Regions from separate parts of the Brevibacillus sp. NSP2.1 genome, predicted to be linked through region 1. Evidence: riboswitches for the same ligand, from Rfam matches in the RefSeq annotation. Region 1 holds a riboswitch; the other holds the start of a gene.
The links. Region 1 has a riboswitch for S-adenosylmethionine ahead of M655_RS03985 (sugar ABC transporter substrate-binding protein). Riboswitches for the same ligand answer to the same signal wherever they lie in the genome.
Positions count from the first base shown of each region.

Region 2: another riboswitch for S-adenosylmethionine. It lies ahead of mtnK (S-methyl-5-thioribose kinase); the one in region 1 lies ahead of M655_RS03985 (sugar ABC transporter substrate-binding protein).

Region 1 is NZ_CP048274.1:814,211-821,611, reverse strand. Features, by position in the region: gene M655_RS04000 (alpha/beta fold hydrolase) at 1-218, opposite strand, end outside; gene M655_RS03995 (ABC transporter permease) at 1,200-2,198, opposite strand; gene M655_RS03990 (sugar ABC transporter ATP-binding protein) at 2,200-3,690, opposite strand; gene M655_RS03985 (sugar ABC transporter substrate-binding protein) at 3,768-4,790, opposite strand; SAM riboswitch class I at 4,908-5,028, opposite strand; gene M655_RS03980 (ATP-binding protein) at 5,231-6,487, shown strand; gene M655_RS03975 (GNAT family N-acetyltransferase) at 6,508-6,942, opposite strand; gene M655_RS03970 (hypothetical protein) at 6,936-7,130, opposite strand; gene M655_RS03965 (DUF421 domain-containing protein) at 7,288-7,401, opposite strand, start outside.
Region 2 is NZ_CP048274.1:1,063,020-1,070,420, forward strand. Features, by position in the region: gene M655_RS05160 (anti-sigma factor) at 1-1,177, shown strand, start outside; SAM riboswitch class I at 1,270-1,415, shown strand; gene mtnK (S-methyl-5-thioribose kinase) at 1,596-2,825, shown strand; gene mtnA (S-methyl-5-thioribose-1-phosphate isomerase) at 2,822-3,862, shown strand; gene M655_RS05175 (GNAT family N-acetyltransferase) at 4,023-4,577, shown strand; gene M655_RS05180 (ABC transporter ATP-binding protein) at 4,805-6,547, shown strand; gene M655_RS05185 (ABC transporter ATP-binding protein) at 6,575-7,401, shown strand, end outside.

The DNA of each region.
Region 1 (7,401 bases):
ATGTCGCGGCTCACGTCCTCGAACGTGTATTTCGGCCGCCGCTTCCCCAGATGCTGCTTCGACCTGCCATGACCGCGCAAATCGACGAGGAGAATATTAAAATGTTCTTTGTAAGCTTTGATCTGTTTATACCAGATGGATGAGCTGCCGCCCGCGCCGTGGACGAAGGTCACCCATTCATAACCCTCACCGCGTATGTACGTCTTATAATGAATCACTTATATCCCCCCAGAGGTATTATAGCGGAGGGATGTTCTGTGTGAAACTATTACCATTTTCTTGCATGAGAAAACTTGGCTGCGCCGAGCCAATGGCGAAGCCTTCACGTACCTAGCGGGCATCAGTCTTGCTCTATCGTTTCGTTCGAAGTCTCGTTATGTTGCTGCACTTATGCTTTGATAAGAGTCTTATCCATTCTTATCTGTTACAAAAATGGATTGGAACTATAAAAAATTGTTTGCAGTGTAGTGGCGTGATGAGCCGAACATGATGCTGTGGGGTTGGTTGGGTTTTTAAAGCTCCTTTATCGGCGCTTTTGGTGTGGCGAGAAAAGAGACGAAATCGCTGTAACTTCTTGGGCTCCCTGCTGGGGGTATCACTGCCCGGCTCCGGGGAAAAAGACACTACAAAAAAGAAAGCTTGCGGTGGGATTGTCGTCTTTCTTGAGAGCTATTAATGCTAGCCTCCCTGACGATACAACATGCATGCTTTTAGAAAAACCGCTTCCTTGTCTTAAGCACTTTGCTTCCTGATCTACAACCCAAAATCACCCCCGAACGACAGAAACAGCTCGTAGAGGAAACAGGAGAAAGCAGCGAAGGTCTTTGGGACTCCTACCCAGCCTCCGCTCCCCCGCTAGAGGCCCAAGTACCTGTAGCGCTTTCTCCTGTTTCCTCTCACCACTACCGCGACGATCAACCGTTTTCCAAGCAGCCAGTCCGCCTTGATCCCACGGCTCGCAATAAAAACCACATTCTCGCCTAAACTAACCTAAACTACCTTGACTGCACCAAGTCGCCAAGCAATCGAAAAAAAACCTCCGTCCCAAAAAGGCACAACTCTTGCTTTCCTCGCCTTCGCAGCCTCGCCATGCTGCACGTACACTGATAAGAATCGTACCCACTCTTCTTCTGCCCAACAAAAACAGGCCGCCAGCTTCTCCCTGACGACCTGCCTTGCACGCGCGAACGCAAACACCTCTACGCTTTTCTTTTCCGCCGAAGCTGGTAATACGTCACAGCCAACGCCAGCGCCAATACCGTCCCTTTGATAATATCGTAGGCGTAGTACGGCAGGTTGAGCATCGTCATGCCGTTGAGCAGCACCCCGATCAGGATTGCGCCGACGAACGTCCCGAACACATTCGGCTTGCCCGCGCCGAATACAGAGAAGCCGACAAACGCCGCTGCCACTGCATCCATCAGCATCGAGCCGCCGCTGCTCACCTGGCCTGTCCCGATCCGCGCCGCCAAGAGCATCCCGCCCAAGCCGGCAAACAGCGCGGATAACACGTAGGCGAGCGTGCGGTAGCGATTGACCGGAATGCCTGACAAGCGCGCGGCTTCCAGATTGCCGCCCGTCATGTACAGCATCCGTCCTTGTCTGGTGTAGGTCAGGTAGATGTGCGTGACCGCGACCAGCAAAAAGGTCAGGATAACTGGCACAGGCAGCGAGAAAATTTTGCCTTGGCCAAGCCACAAAAACCACTCCTGGAATTTCCCCGGAGCCATCGAACCGTCTTCCATCGGCATGTTGGCGTAGATCGAGTAGCCTTTGGAATACGTCATGTGCAGCCCGTTGACGATGTAGAGCATCGCGAGCGTCGCCAGCAGGTCGGGAATCCGGATTTTGACGACCAGAAACGCGTTGACCAGCCCGACGATCAGGCTGAGCGCAATCGGAACGACCAGTGTGGCGAACACGCCCTGCTCGTACCAGACCATCATCGAGGCCGAGACGACGGTAGTCAGCGACACCGTCGAACCGACAGACAGGTCAAAGCCCCCGACAATCAAGGAAAACGTAACGCCGATGGCGACAAACGTCACGATCGAGATCGAGCGCAAAATGTCCGTAATGTTGTCATACGTAAAAAAATACGGGTTGGTCAAACTGAATAACAGCATAACGATAACAATAACCGCAACCGTTCCGTATTTGTAAATAAAATCAAACAGGCTGAATTTTTTACCTTCCACGTTACTCACCTCCGCTTGCATAATACATAATCCGCTCCTGCGTCGCTTCCGCCCGGCTCAGCTCCCGGACGATTTTCCCTTCGAACATGACCAGAATCCGGTCCGCGATGCCCAGCACCTCCGCAAACTCGCAGGAAAAGTACAAAACGCCCTTGCGCTGCTCCGCCAGCTTTCCGATCAGGCGGTAAATATCGCTTTTCGCGCCGATGTCCACGCCTTTGGTCGGTTCGTCAAACATGAAAATTTGCGCATCCGTATCGAGCCATTTGCCGATTGCGACCTTTTGCTGGTTCCCCCCGCTGAGGTGGCCGACGAGCTGGCCGATGTCCGCTGTCTTCACACCCAGCCGCTGCACCAGCTCCCGCGCTTGCCCCGCCTCGACTCCCCTGCGGACAAACCCGAGGCGCGACCATTTCCACAAAGTCGAGACAGACAAATTGTTTTTCACCGACTCCTCGACAAAAATGCCTTCTTTTCGCCGCTCCTCCGGGACGAGGACGATCCCTGCATCCACGGCTTCCTTTGGCGAGCGCAGGCGTACCGCCTTGCCTTTCAGCCTGATCTCGCCAGCTTCGGCCGCATCCGCTCCGAACAGCAGCCGGGCCAGCTCCGTCTTCCCTGCCCCGACAAGTCCTACGACGCCTACGATCTCGCCCTCGCGAACGCTCACATCCGCACCGCGCACCTTGCCGCCAGCCACTCCGGCCGCTTCCAGGATCACTTCGCCAATCGGCAGCTCCACTTTCGGGAACTCTTCCTCGAAGCTTTTGCCCAGCATGTTCCCGATGACTTCATCCATCGTAGTAGCGGCCGTCTCGCTCGTGGCAATCAGTTGACCGTCGCGCATGACCGTGATCCGGTCGCAGATTTCGAAAATTTCCGGCAGCCGATGGGAAATGTAGATGATCCCGACGCCTGCTTTTTTCAACTGGTCGATAATGAGAAACAGCCGCTCGCTCTCCTTCGTGCTCAACGGGGCTGTCGGTTCGTCAAAAATGACGTACTTCGCTTTTTGCACGGTCGCGCGGGCAATCAAGATCAGTTGCTTTTCGGACAGCGTACATTCCTCGACGAGCATGCGCACAGGGATGGAAAAGCCGAAGCTTTGCAAAATGCTCTCCGCTTCCTTGTGCAGCCCTTGCCAGTTCATGAGTCCCTTGCTGCTTTTGGACACGATCTGGTCGAGCAAAATGTTTTCCGTCACGCTCAAATACGGGATCAGCGCCGTATCGACTTCCTGGTAGACGCACTGGATGCCCAACGCTTTCGCATCCTGCGGCGATTGGATCGAGACGTCCTTGCCGTCAATCGCGATGCTGCCGCCATCCGGCTGATACGCACCTGTAAGAATTTTCATCAGCGTGCTTTTTCCCGCTCCGTTCGCTCCGAGCAGCGCGTGCACCTCGCCAGCCTTGACTTCAAAATCGACGGAGCGCAACGCAGGCACGCCGGAAAACTGCTTCACAATCCCTTTCATCTGCAAGCTGGACACTTTTCGCACCCCCTAAATAAACAAGATTCCCGTTGACAAAAGCAACGGGAATAGCCAAACCAACCAGCTCTATTTGCTTACTTGCCCCACTCTTGTACGTATTGGGACAGATCGCCCATCGTTACTTTTTTATCCTTTGGCAAGTCTTCCTGTTTGACCAGCACCGGATTCAGCTTCACGCTGTCTGGCACTTGCTCGCCTTTCATTTTTTGGAAAACGGTCTGCGCGTGAATGCGTCCGATATTCGACGGATCTACCGCTGCTGTCGCGACCCAAGGAGAGTTTGGCTCCTGGATCAGTTGCAAGTCTTCGTCGCTCAGGTCGATGCCGTACACCTTGATCTCGGTGCGTCCTGCTTGCTGGATCGCACGGGTTGCCCCTTTGGCAAATTCATCCCACGATGCCCATACGGCTGTAATGTCGCCTTTGTTCGGATACTTTTTCAAAATCGCTTCCATCTGCGCTTGCGTATCCAGCGCGGTGTTGTTCGTTGCCGAGCCAAACGCGGCGATTTCCTTGATATCCGGGTATTTTTTCAGGAATGCTTCATACGTTACCTGGCGCTTTTCCATCGGCGCAAAGCCCGCTACCCAAATTTTCACGATGTTGCCTTTGCCGCCCGTATCGGCAGCCAGCTTTTCCAGGCTCAACTCGGCCAGCTTGTTGTCATCTTGCTCGACGACAGGGACGCCCGGCAGCTTGATATCGGTGTCGAACAGCACAACCGGGATCTTTTTGTCGACCGCTTTTTGCGTGCCTTGCTGCAGCGCTTCCGCCGTACCGTGGTCAATCAGGATGCCGTCAAAATTTTGGTTCACCGCAGCATCGAGGTTGGAGGCCATTTTCGACAAATCGGTATCTGCGTTGAATACGGTCAGCTCGCCGCCGTTTTTCTCGACTTCCTGCTTCACGCCGTTAATGTATTGGGCAGAAAACGTGCCGACGTTTTGGCGCATAATCAAGGCAATGCGCTTCGCCTTCTCGCCGCCGGAAGCGCCGCTTCCCGCCTGATTTTGGGTGTCCGCTCCCCCGCCGCAAGCGGTCAAGGCCAGCGACGCAGCCAGTACGATTGATGTGACAAGACCCAGTTTCTTTTTCATCGAAAAATCCCCCTTTTTCTTTCTTCCTGCTGAGCTTCAAGCTGAGGAGGCGACGACCTTCCAATAGGAAAAGCCTCTTTCAACAGATGAAAGAGGCTTGATCGACAAGATTCGCGCCTCTTATCTGTCAGGTATCGCTACCTGTTGGAGTTAGCACCTTGGCTCGCAAGACGGTGATCTTGCCAGCTAGGTTGCCGGGCATCATAGGGCCATTCCCTCAGCCTTCTCTGGATAAGAGTAGTTTTTATTTTCGCAACGTTTGTATTAATATATACAGACTATAATCCTTGTTTTACCCATCTGTCAACTAGGTTTTTGAAGCTTTTGTCCTCCAAAATAATCCCAACTCGATGTCCAAATTTTGGAGGAATTATGTAAGGTCTTGTCGAAACCTTGTAGATTGAAGCAAAAGCCATGCAAATTTGCGATGGGGATGTCTAATGAGTCTACTAAAAGAACTAATCTTGCAAATGTTTTTTGCCTTGACACCGTTTGTTTTGTTCAACATCTATTACCGCGACCGGATGCGTAACTATAGCCGTTGCTTTATTCTCGTAACCAGCTCTGTCTGCATGTTTCTGGCGATGACCTTCGCTTCGAGCGTCAACGAAGGAATCATTTTCGACATCAGGCACGTCATCGTCTTTTTCGCTCTGATCTACGGCGGAGTACGAATCGCCTTGATCGTGCTGATCGAATCAGCGCTGTACCGCTTTTATCTGGGCGGCGAAGGCACCTGGGTCGCCATGCTCGTAATGGCCGCCACGTTTGCAATCTCCCTCCTGATATATCAACGCTACAAAGCCAGTTATCGGAAAACACTGTTTACTCTTTTGACGGGTGCGCTTTTTTCCCTGATAGATTTGGGGTTGACCTATTTCAATTTTCCCACCTATGTATCCCATCAGCTTCCCTATCATGTGCTTGTGATTCCCGTTCAAAATTTTGTCGGCATCTGGCTGTTGATGTCGTTATTTAGCAAATGCGTATCAGACAAGGAATTGTTCATTCGCCATGCCCAAAACGAAAAAATCGAGACGATGAGCCACGTCGCCGCTTCACTGGCGCACGAGGTGCGAAACCCGCTCACGGCCGTCAAAGGATTTTTGCGCCTGATCCAGGAGGACCCGGGAAACATTGCGAAAACCGATCAGTACATTCGCATCAGCATGGACGAGATTCAGCGCACGGAAGCGATTTTGACGGAGTACCTGGCGCTGTCCAAGCCGCTCAAGGAGCGCACCGAGCTGATCGACGTATGCGAGCAGCTCCATGTCGTCCGCGAGGTCATGCTGCCGTTTGCCAACATGAACAACGTCGAGTTGGAGCTGCAAGCTTATGAAAAGCCCGTCACGATCATGGCCAATCCCGACGAGTTCAAGCAGGTGCTGGTCAACTTTATCAAAAACGCCATCGAGGCATGCGCGGAGACGGCCAAAGGGAAAGTCTCCCTGTCGTTGTTCATCGAAAAAAACAACGCCCTGCTCGTCATCAAGGACAACGGCATCGGGATGGACGAGGGCCAGATCAGACGACTTGGCACGATCTATTTTTCTACCAAAACGAGCGGGACCGGACTCGGCCTGACTTATTCCTATCACGTCATTCACACGTTTGGCGGTTCTGTGAGCGTGTCGAGCAAGCCGAAGGTCGGCACCAAGTTCACGATTACGTTTCCGTACCATCAGCCGCAGTAGCAGCTAGGCGAGTGGCCTGGTCATGAAAACCTGCTCGGCCAGCGTGGAAAAGCCCGCACTTTGCAAAATTCGGGTGGTTGCCTCATTTGCGACGGGCAAATTGACGGTGAGGCGATGAAGCTCCTGGTCCAGCGGAGCAAACACATGGGCCAGTGCGCTTGCGACAATCGCCTCCCGGTCTGCTCGTCCGGGACTGGCTTCACACTGAAACAGCAAGGCAGTCGTTTGCCTTCCCTGTTCATCAAAAATCCGCCTGTACAGCGCGTAGCCGCCCGCCTGCACGTTCTCGAGATGGCGACCAGCGCCGCAAGCTCCACGCCCTGCTCGCGGTAAATCTGCAACGTCGCTTCGATCAACGCTTGCCCGACTCCGCTGCGCCTGTGCTTCGGCGCCACCCCTGTCCCTCCGTTCCAGCCGATTTTTCGCCCGCCTCTGTTCCATATCCCGTTCAGCACGATTCCGGCCGGCTCGCCATTACAAACGCAACCAGCGAATGCGCAGGCGAAAGTTCCTCCTTCCCCATTTTCCAGATAAGCGTGTCCGGCGTTTTGGACTGGTCGAAAAAATAGCCGGAAAACCCTCTGTTGTAGGCCAAAACGGCCTCCGCCACCGAACATTGCTCCATCGCCTTGAAAACAAGCATGGTCATTCCTCCCTAATTGAGATGACAACCACACTTATCTTCTAAAATTATTTTTAATTGATAAAATATTTTTTAATAAACGAAATCGGCAAACTACAGGCTTCCTTGAATGGGATAGCCTGGCGCGCCTGTACGCTGCATGCTGTCTGCCTTCCTCTCAATGCTGAACGGGCGGAACCCGCTGCGGATTGTCCGGATGTTTCTCAAAAAACAGCAAGTCGTTTTGCCGATTCAATGTGGCGAGAAAAACCTGCTCGATGGCGACGCCGCT
Region 2 (7,401 bases), 250 kb from region 1:
GGATGACCGCGAGCAAAAACTGCTTGCTTACCTGAGAGGGGATTTGACGGGAGAGGAAGCGAAACGGCTGGGCGAGGAACTGGCAGACGACGAAGAGTACGGGAAGCGGCTGGAACGGCTATTGCTCGGGGAAGAACAAGGGACAGACGGCAAGCAGGAGGCTGCGCCAGGGCTTTCGGAAGCAAGACAACGGGCGATCGTCCGACGGGGAAAGTGGAAAAACAGGCTGACGACCTCCTTCTATGCCTTCGCGATTCCTTGCCTCGCGGGTGTGCTCTTGCTGTTCGTAAACGGCTGGGTGGGGACGCTGATGCATGACGATTTGTTCCGGGTGGCACGGGACATGGTCAATTTTACCCAGCCTGGCGTGAGCGTGGGCAGCAGCGGCTCGCAGGTGGGGCTGTTGTACGGCAGCATCGACATGGAGCTGCGAGAGCAGGTTGGCAACGAGGCCAAAAGCGCTGGCCGCTTTCGGAGCACGAATGTGCTGTGGAACGTGAGCGCCAGACCGGAGTGGACAGGGGGCGGCAGGGAGCAAAAGCTGTTTTTCCGCTATCCGCTATCGGCCGGAGAACCGGAAGAAGACACGTCCTTTTTGCGCACGCCTGCCTGGACGACGCTGGAAAAGCTGCCGGAAGGAACGGTTTCCCAACTGGCGATCTCGTTTGACAGCTTCCTGACGTATGAGCAGTATGTCGAGCTGGTTTCCCGCCATGTCAGCAGCTACAACCAGGAGACGGTCTGGTTTGCCGTCGACACTGGCGTGGAGGTGAAACAAGTTGACGGGGAAGCCGGCAATCTGCTACTCGGCCCGGGGGAGGTCTGGGGCTTTGCCGAGCGGGAGCTGGATTACGGAACCGCGCCGATTCAGGTGAACGGAGAAGGCGAGCGGCGAATGGCCGCCTTCATGGGCGAGATGAAGTATTTGACCGAGCAAAAAAGCTTGGCGCGCGATATGGGCTACGCGCTGCTTTCGGGCGGCAATCCGCAACTCGAGGAGCGCTATCGCTATTTGCAGGAAAAAGGCGTGCGCATCTACGGCGCCGTCCTGACCGGGCCGACGAAGGAGCTGCTCAGGCTCAAGGAGGAAAAGTCAATTACCGCCGCGTTTGTCGGCAAAATCGACTGGTGGAACTGGGAGCGCCCCGCCGCCTCGGGGACGCAGAATAGCTGGTAGAAGGCGAGCCGTTTTTGCAAAAAAAGAGTGTTGACATCGTGGAACCGCAGGTTGTATGATTCAAACTAAATCAAAACCGCATACGTTTGGATACCTTATCCAGAGAAGGTGGAGGGACTGGCCCGATGATACCCGGCAACCGACACGACGCGATTTCAACGCGAGCAGCGATTGAAGCAAAAAGCGACGTGCACGGTGCTAATTCCTGCAGAAACAAAAGTGGTCTGGAAGATAAGGGGGACATGACACGTTATTTGTACGTGACGACAGCGACCTCTTTTCTTCGGAAAAGAGGTCTTTTTGTATGTCACAGCACGAACGCCGATGGCCGCATGACACCGTTTGACCGCAAGGCTGGGGGATATGACCAGTCCGCTACAGATAGAGAGAAACTACTTAACGAGGGGAGTAATCAATCATGGCATACCGCGCATTGACTGAACAGGAAGCAGTAGAGTACGTAAAAGGCTTGCCGGGTCTGTTTACAGAGGGGGCCGAGCTGACCAGCCGCGAAATCGGGGACGGGAACCTGAATCTGGTGTTCGATATTCAGGAGTCGGCTACCGGAAAAAAAGTGATCGTGAAGCAGGCGCTGCCGTTTGCGAGAGTCGTGGGCGAGTCGTGGCCGCTGACCATCGACCGCGCCCGGATCGAGAGCGAAGCGCTTCGCATCCAGCACAAATACGTACCGGACCTGGTGCCGGAAGTGTACCACTTCGATCAGGAGCTGGCCCTGACGGTGATGGAAAACGTAGGCGACCACATCATCATGCGCAAAGGCTTGATTGAGGGCAAGCGCTATCCGCTTTTTCCGAAGCAGATCGGCCGTTTTCTCGCGCACACCTTGTTCTACACATCGGATTTGGGCGCGCATCCGTACGACAAAAAAGCGCTCGTCGGAACATTCATAAATCCGGAATTGTGCAAAATCACAGAAGATCTCGTCTTTACCGATCCGTACGAAAATGCGCCGACCAACGACTTCAACCCGCTGATTCGCCGGGAAGTGGAAGCGATCTGGAACAACAAGCCGCTCAAGCTGGAGATCGCCAAGCTGAAATACGACTTCCTCACGCGCGCAGAAGCGCTGCTGCACGGCGACTTGCACACGGGCAGCATTTTCATCACCGAGACGAGCCTGAAAGCGATCGACCCGGAATTTGCCTACTACGGGCCAATCGGCTTTGACATCGGCGCGGTCATCGCCAACCTGCTGCTCAACTACGCAGGTCAACACGGATTGCAAGAAGACCCAGGAGAACGCGACTCGTACCGCGAATACTTACTGGAAACGGTGGAAGATGTCTGGAACGAATTCGTTTCCCAGTTCGTTCAGCTCTGGCACAAACAGGCAAAAGAGCGCAGCGCTCACGTCGAAGGCTTGTGGCAAAGCTACGTGAAGCGACTGATTCAGGACACGGCGGGCTATGCCGGCTGCAAAATTTTGCGCCGCGTGATCGGGCTTGCGGGAGTGGCTGATCTGAACACCATCGCAGACGATGAAAAACGGGCAGAAGCCGAGCGACTGGCGCTGGCGATCGGAGAAGCGCTGATTCTCGGCCGCAGCAACGTCGACGAATCGACAGACATCACGGACATCGTCCGCCAGGTAACCGCACGCTACTATCAGGAGGCAACGACAGTATGACAACCAGTACACAAACAACGCCAGTCAAGTGGGAAGACGACGCGCTCGTCTTGCTTGACCAGACGCGTTTGCCAGTAGAGACGATTTACTTGCGGCTGACGACCGCAGAAGAAGTATGGGGCTCCATTCGCCGCCTGGAAGTGCGCGGCGCGCCGGCAATCGGCATGGCCGCAGCATATGGATTGTACCTGGGGATTCGCGGCAGCGAGGCACAGACGTACGAAGCGTTTTGGCAGGAGTTGAACCGTCAGGCAGACTACCTGGGCACATCCCGCCCTACCGCTGTCAACCTGTTCTGGGCGCTCGACCGGATCAAGGCGCGCGTGAAAAAAGACGCTGCCCTGCCAATCGCAGAGCTGAAAGCCGCTGTGCTTGACGAAGCGCTGGCGATTCAAAAGGAAGACGCCGAGGTGTGCCGGACGATCGGAGAGCATCTGCTCACGCTGCTGCAAGACGGCATGGGCGTTCTCACGCACTGTAATCCGGGGGCGCTGGCGACGGCAGCGTACGGAACGGCTACGGCTCCCTTTTATTTGGCCAAGGAACGCGGCTGGAATCTGAAAGTATATGCAGACGAGACGCGTCCCGTCTTGCAAGGCGCTCGCCTGACCGCGTATGAATTGCAGCAGGCGGGCATCGACGTCACGCTGATCTGCGACAACATGGCGGCGATGGTGATGTCGCAGGGCAAAGTGCAGGCGGTCGTCGTCGGAACGGACCGCGTGGCGGCCAACGGCGATGTCGCCAACAAGATCGGCACCTACGGGGTAGCGGTTTTGGCAAAGGCGCACGGCATTCCTTTTTACGTGGCAGCTCCCCTGTCCTCAGTCGACCTGGCAACACCGACAGGCGCGGACATTCCGATTGAGGAGCGTCCGGCCGAGGAGATCACGCACGGCCTGGGCAAACAGGTAGCACCTGACGACATCAAAGTGTACAATCCGGCGTTCGATGTGACGCCTGCCCAATACATTACGGCGATTGTCACCGAGACGGGCATTTTCAAACCGGAAGAGATTGCGAAAAGCAAACAATAATCACGCTCATGAGCGTCTGCCAGTTCGCTGGCGGGCGCTTTTTGCGCAAGAAGCGTCCCTGCCGCTTGCCAAACAATGGCTCCGGTCGCATAATCGAGCGTAAGCAGTCGTTTGCCAGTCTTTAGTCGCTGCATCTACATAATATAAGGAGGGCTTTTGCATGAGAAGGATACCGATTAATGAGGAGACGTTTCTCAAACAGCTTGAGCTGTCCGATGCCGCCGAAATGTTCTGGCTCACGGACACCAACAGACCCTACCTGAAGGAATGGCTGCCTTGGCTGAATTTTACGAAGCGTGTCGAGGATACGAGCCATTTTATCCAGCGAACGATCCAGCAGCATAACGACAATCAGGGCATTCACTACGGAATCTGGCACAACGGACGGCTGGCCGGAACGCTGGGCGTGCACAATATTGACTGGATCAACAAGAAAACGGCGATCGGCTATTGGCTCGGCGCCCAGTTCCAGGGCAAGGGACTGATGACCGGGGCAGTGGCGGCGTACATGGACCAGCTTATTTTCGGCTCGTGGGGGCTGGAAAAGGTCACGATTCAGGCGGCGACGGAAAATTACAGGAGCAGAGCGATCCCGGAGCGGCTGGGCTTTCAACTGGAAGGAATCCTGCGCCGCAACGAGTTTCTGTACGACCATTTTGTCGACCATGCCGTGTACAGCATGTTGAAGGAAGAATGGCTGGCAAGACGTAGCTGAAAAAGTTGGATTGACAAAGAAAATTCAGTAAATTACGATGAAGGAAGCAAGAAGGGGTGCGTGATGCGCGCGCCTTTTTTATATATTAGTACAATTACGGTTTCGCCCATGGTTTGGTTTGGCGCAGCCGGGTTTGTCCATTCGCTGGAAAGGTGCAGTTGCCCAGGAGAAAAGCGCTGGCTGCAATTGAGTTCCATACAAGGCTACATCATGGGAGGGGGATCTGCTTGCATACACTCAAGGAGCTATCGTGGTTTTTTCGCGCGTACTGGAAACGGTACACAATCGGTATCTTGTTTTTATTTCTCATCGACGTCCTGATGCTTTGGCCGCCTCGTCTGATCGGAGAGACGGTCGATGCGATGCGCAACAGCTCTTTGACGACGCAGGATTTGACCAGGACGGTTGCGATCCTGCTCTCGCTTGGTGTCGGGCTGTACGCGATGCGTTTTGCCTGGCGACACTTGCTCAACGGCGGTGCGCTGATTTTGGAGCGGACTTTGCGCGAGCGTCTGTTTGCGCACCTGACGCGGATGACGCCGTCGTTTTACCATCGCAAGCGCAGCGGCGATCTGATGGCTGTCGCGACCAACGACATTCCGGCGATCGAGCAAACGGCGAGTACAGGCGTGCTCACGCTGGTCGATTCGCTGTTCATGACGCTGTTGACGCTCGGGGTCATGGTGACGGTCATCGATTGGAAGCTGACGTTGGCGGCGCTGATCCCGATGCCTTTTTTGGCCTGGTCGACCGCCTACTACGGCAGACTGCTGCACGAGCGCTTTTATCTCGCCCAGGAAGCGTTTGGCGAGATGAACGACCACGTGCAGCAATCGGTTTCCGGCGTGCGTGTGCTGCGTGCGTTTGTGCAGGAAAAGGAAGACATTGAAGCCTATCGCCGGGTCAGTGAAAAAACGCTGGAGCGCAACGTGAGCGTATCGCGGATCGACGCGCTGTTCGAGCCGACGATTGCGATCATTATCGGCTTCAGCTTCCTGATCGGGCTTGGCTATGGAACATACCTCGTCTTTACGAGCGCGATTTCTTTGGGCGATCTGGTCGCTTTTAACCTGTACCTCGGGCTTTTGATCTGGCCGATGTTCGCCTTTGGCTGGCTGGTCAACGTGCTGCAGCGCGGCGGAGCGTCCCACAAGCGCCTCTCCGAGCTTTTGGTGGAACAGCCGGATGTGAAGGAAGTCGCCCACCCGGTGACGGCCGAGACGCCGAATACGGTAGAAGCTCGCCAGTTTTCTTTTGCCTACCCGGGCAGTGAAAAGCCTGCGCTCACTGACATCACCTTTTCGCTCGGGGCAGGCGAGACGCTGGGCATTGTCGGGCGGACGGGGAGCGGGAAGTCGACGCTGTGCCGCGCCCTGTTGCATCAATACGAGTTGAAGGAGCAGTCGCTGTTTGTCGGCGGAGTGCCGATTGAAAAACTGTCATTTGCAGCGCTGCGGGAAAAAATCGCCTATGTGCCGCAGGAGCATTTGCTGTTCTCGCGGACGATTGCGGAAAATGTAGCGTTTGGCCGGCCGCAAGCGACAGAGGCGGAGGTACTGCACGCGCTCAAGCTGGCGGAAATGAGCAATGATCTGGCCCAGTTCCGCGATGGCCTGCAAACGATGGTGGGCGAAAAGGGCGTGACCCTCTCCGGCGGGCAAAAGCAGCGGATTTCGATTGCCAGGGCTTTGCTGCTCGATGCAGGCATCCTCATTCTCGACGATTCGTTGTCGGCGGTCGACGCCCGGACGGAAGAGGCGATTTTGCGTCATTTGCGCGAGGAGCGCGCCGCCAAAACGACGATTATTACCGCTCACCGCCTGTCTGCCGTGCAACACGCCGAGCTGATTCTCGTGCTGGACGAAGGCCGGATTGTCGAGCGGGGAACACATGATGAGCTGATGCAGCAAAACGGCTGGTATGCGGAGCAGTATCGCAGACAGCAAATGGAGCGGGATGTTGCCGGCTAAGCCGTGAAGAGGGAGGGAGAGCGTTTCGTGGGGAAAGAACACGTATGGAAGCGGCTGGCCGCATTTGCGCGGCCGTTTCAAAAGCAAATAGGGGGAGCGCTGATCCTGCTTCTGCTCGGGACGAGTGCGGAGCTGGCGGGACCATTTCTGGCCAAGGCGATGATCGACAATCACATCCTCGCCATCCAGAAGCCCTGGTACGAGTTTGAACAAAAGCCGCAGGTGCCCGAGGACCTGGTGGTTGCGATAAACGATCGCTACTATATACGGGAGGATGCGCTGGCCGATGCGGGCTTGACACCCGGCAGCATCCAGGCGAGCGAAGCGACCGTAGTTGCGGCAGGCACGACGTATTACTTGATCGAGGGAAAAATCGAGCAAAACGGCGAGAAGCAGTTCACGCCCATCGAGCCGGAAAATGGCCGGGAGCGCTTTGCGGTGACGGCGGGCGATGCGGCGGGGACGAGTGCGGCTCCGACAGGAATCCGGCTGACGGGCGAAGAAGTTTTGGCGATGTACCAAAACGACGTGCAGCCGATCATCTGGCTGTCGTTAGGGTACGGAGCGCTGATTTTGCTGTCGGCGGGCTTCAACTACGTGCAGATTTTGTGGCTGCAAACGATTGCCCAGCGCATCATTCAGCAGATGCGGATGAAGCTGTTTGCGCATTTGCAAAAGCTTCCGGTGTCCTTTTTTGACAAGACGCCGGTTGGCTCGCTCGTCTCCCGCGTGAGCAACGACACCGAGGCGATTCGCGAGCTGTACGTGAGCGTGCTGGCCACGTTTGTGCAAAACGGGATTTATTTGATCGGAATTCTGGTCGCGCTGTTCGTGCTCCAGCCGCAACTGGCCCT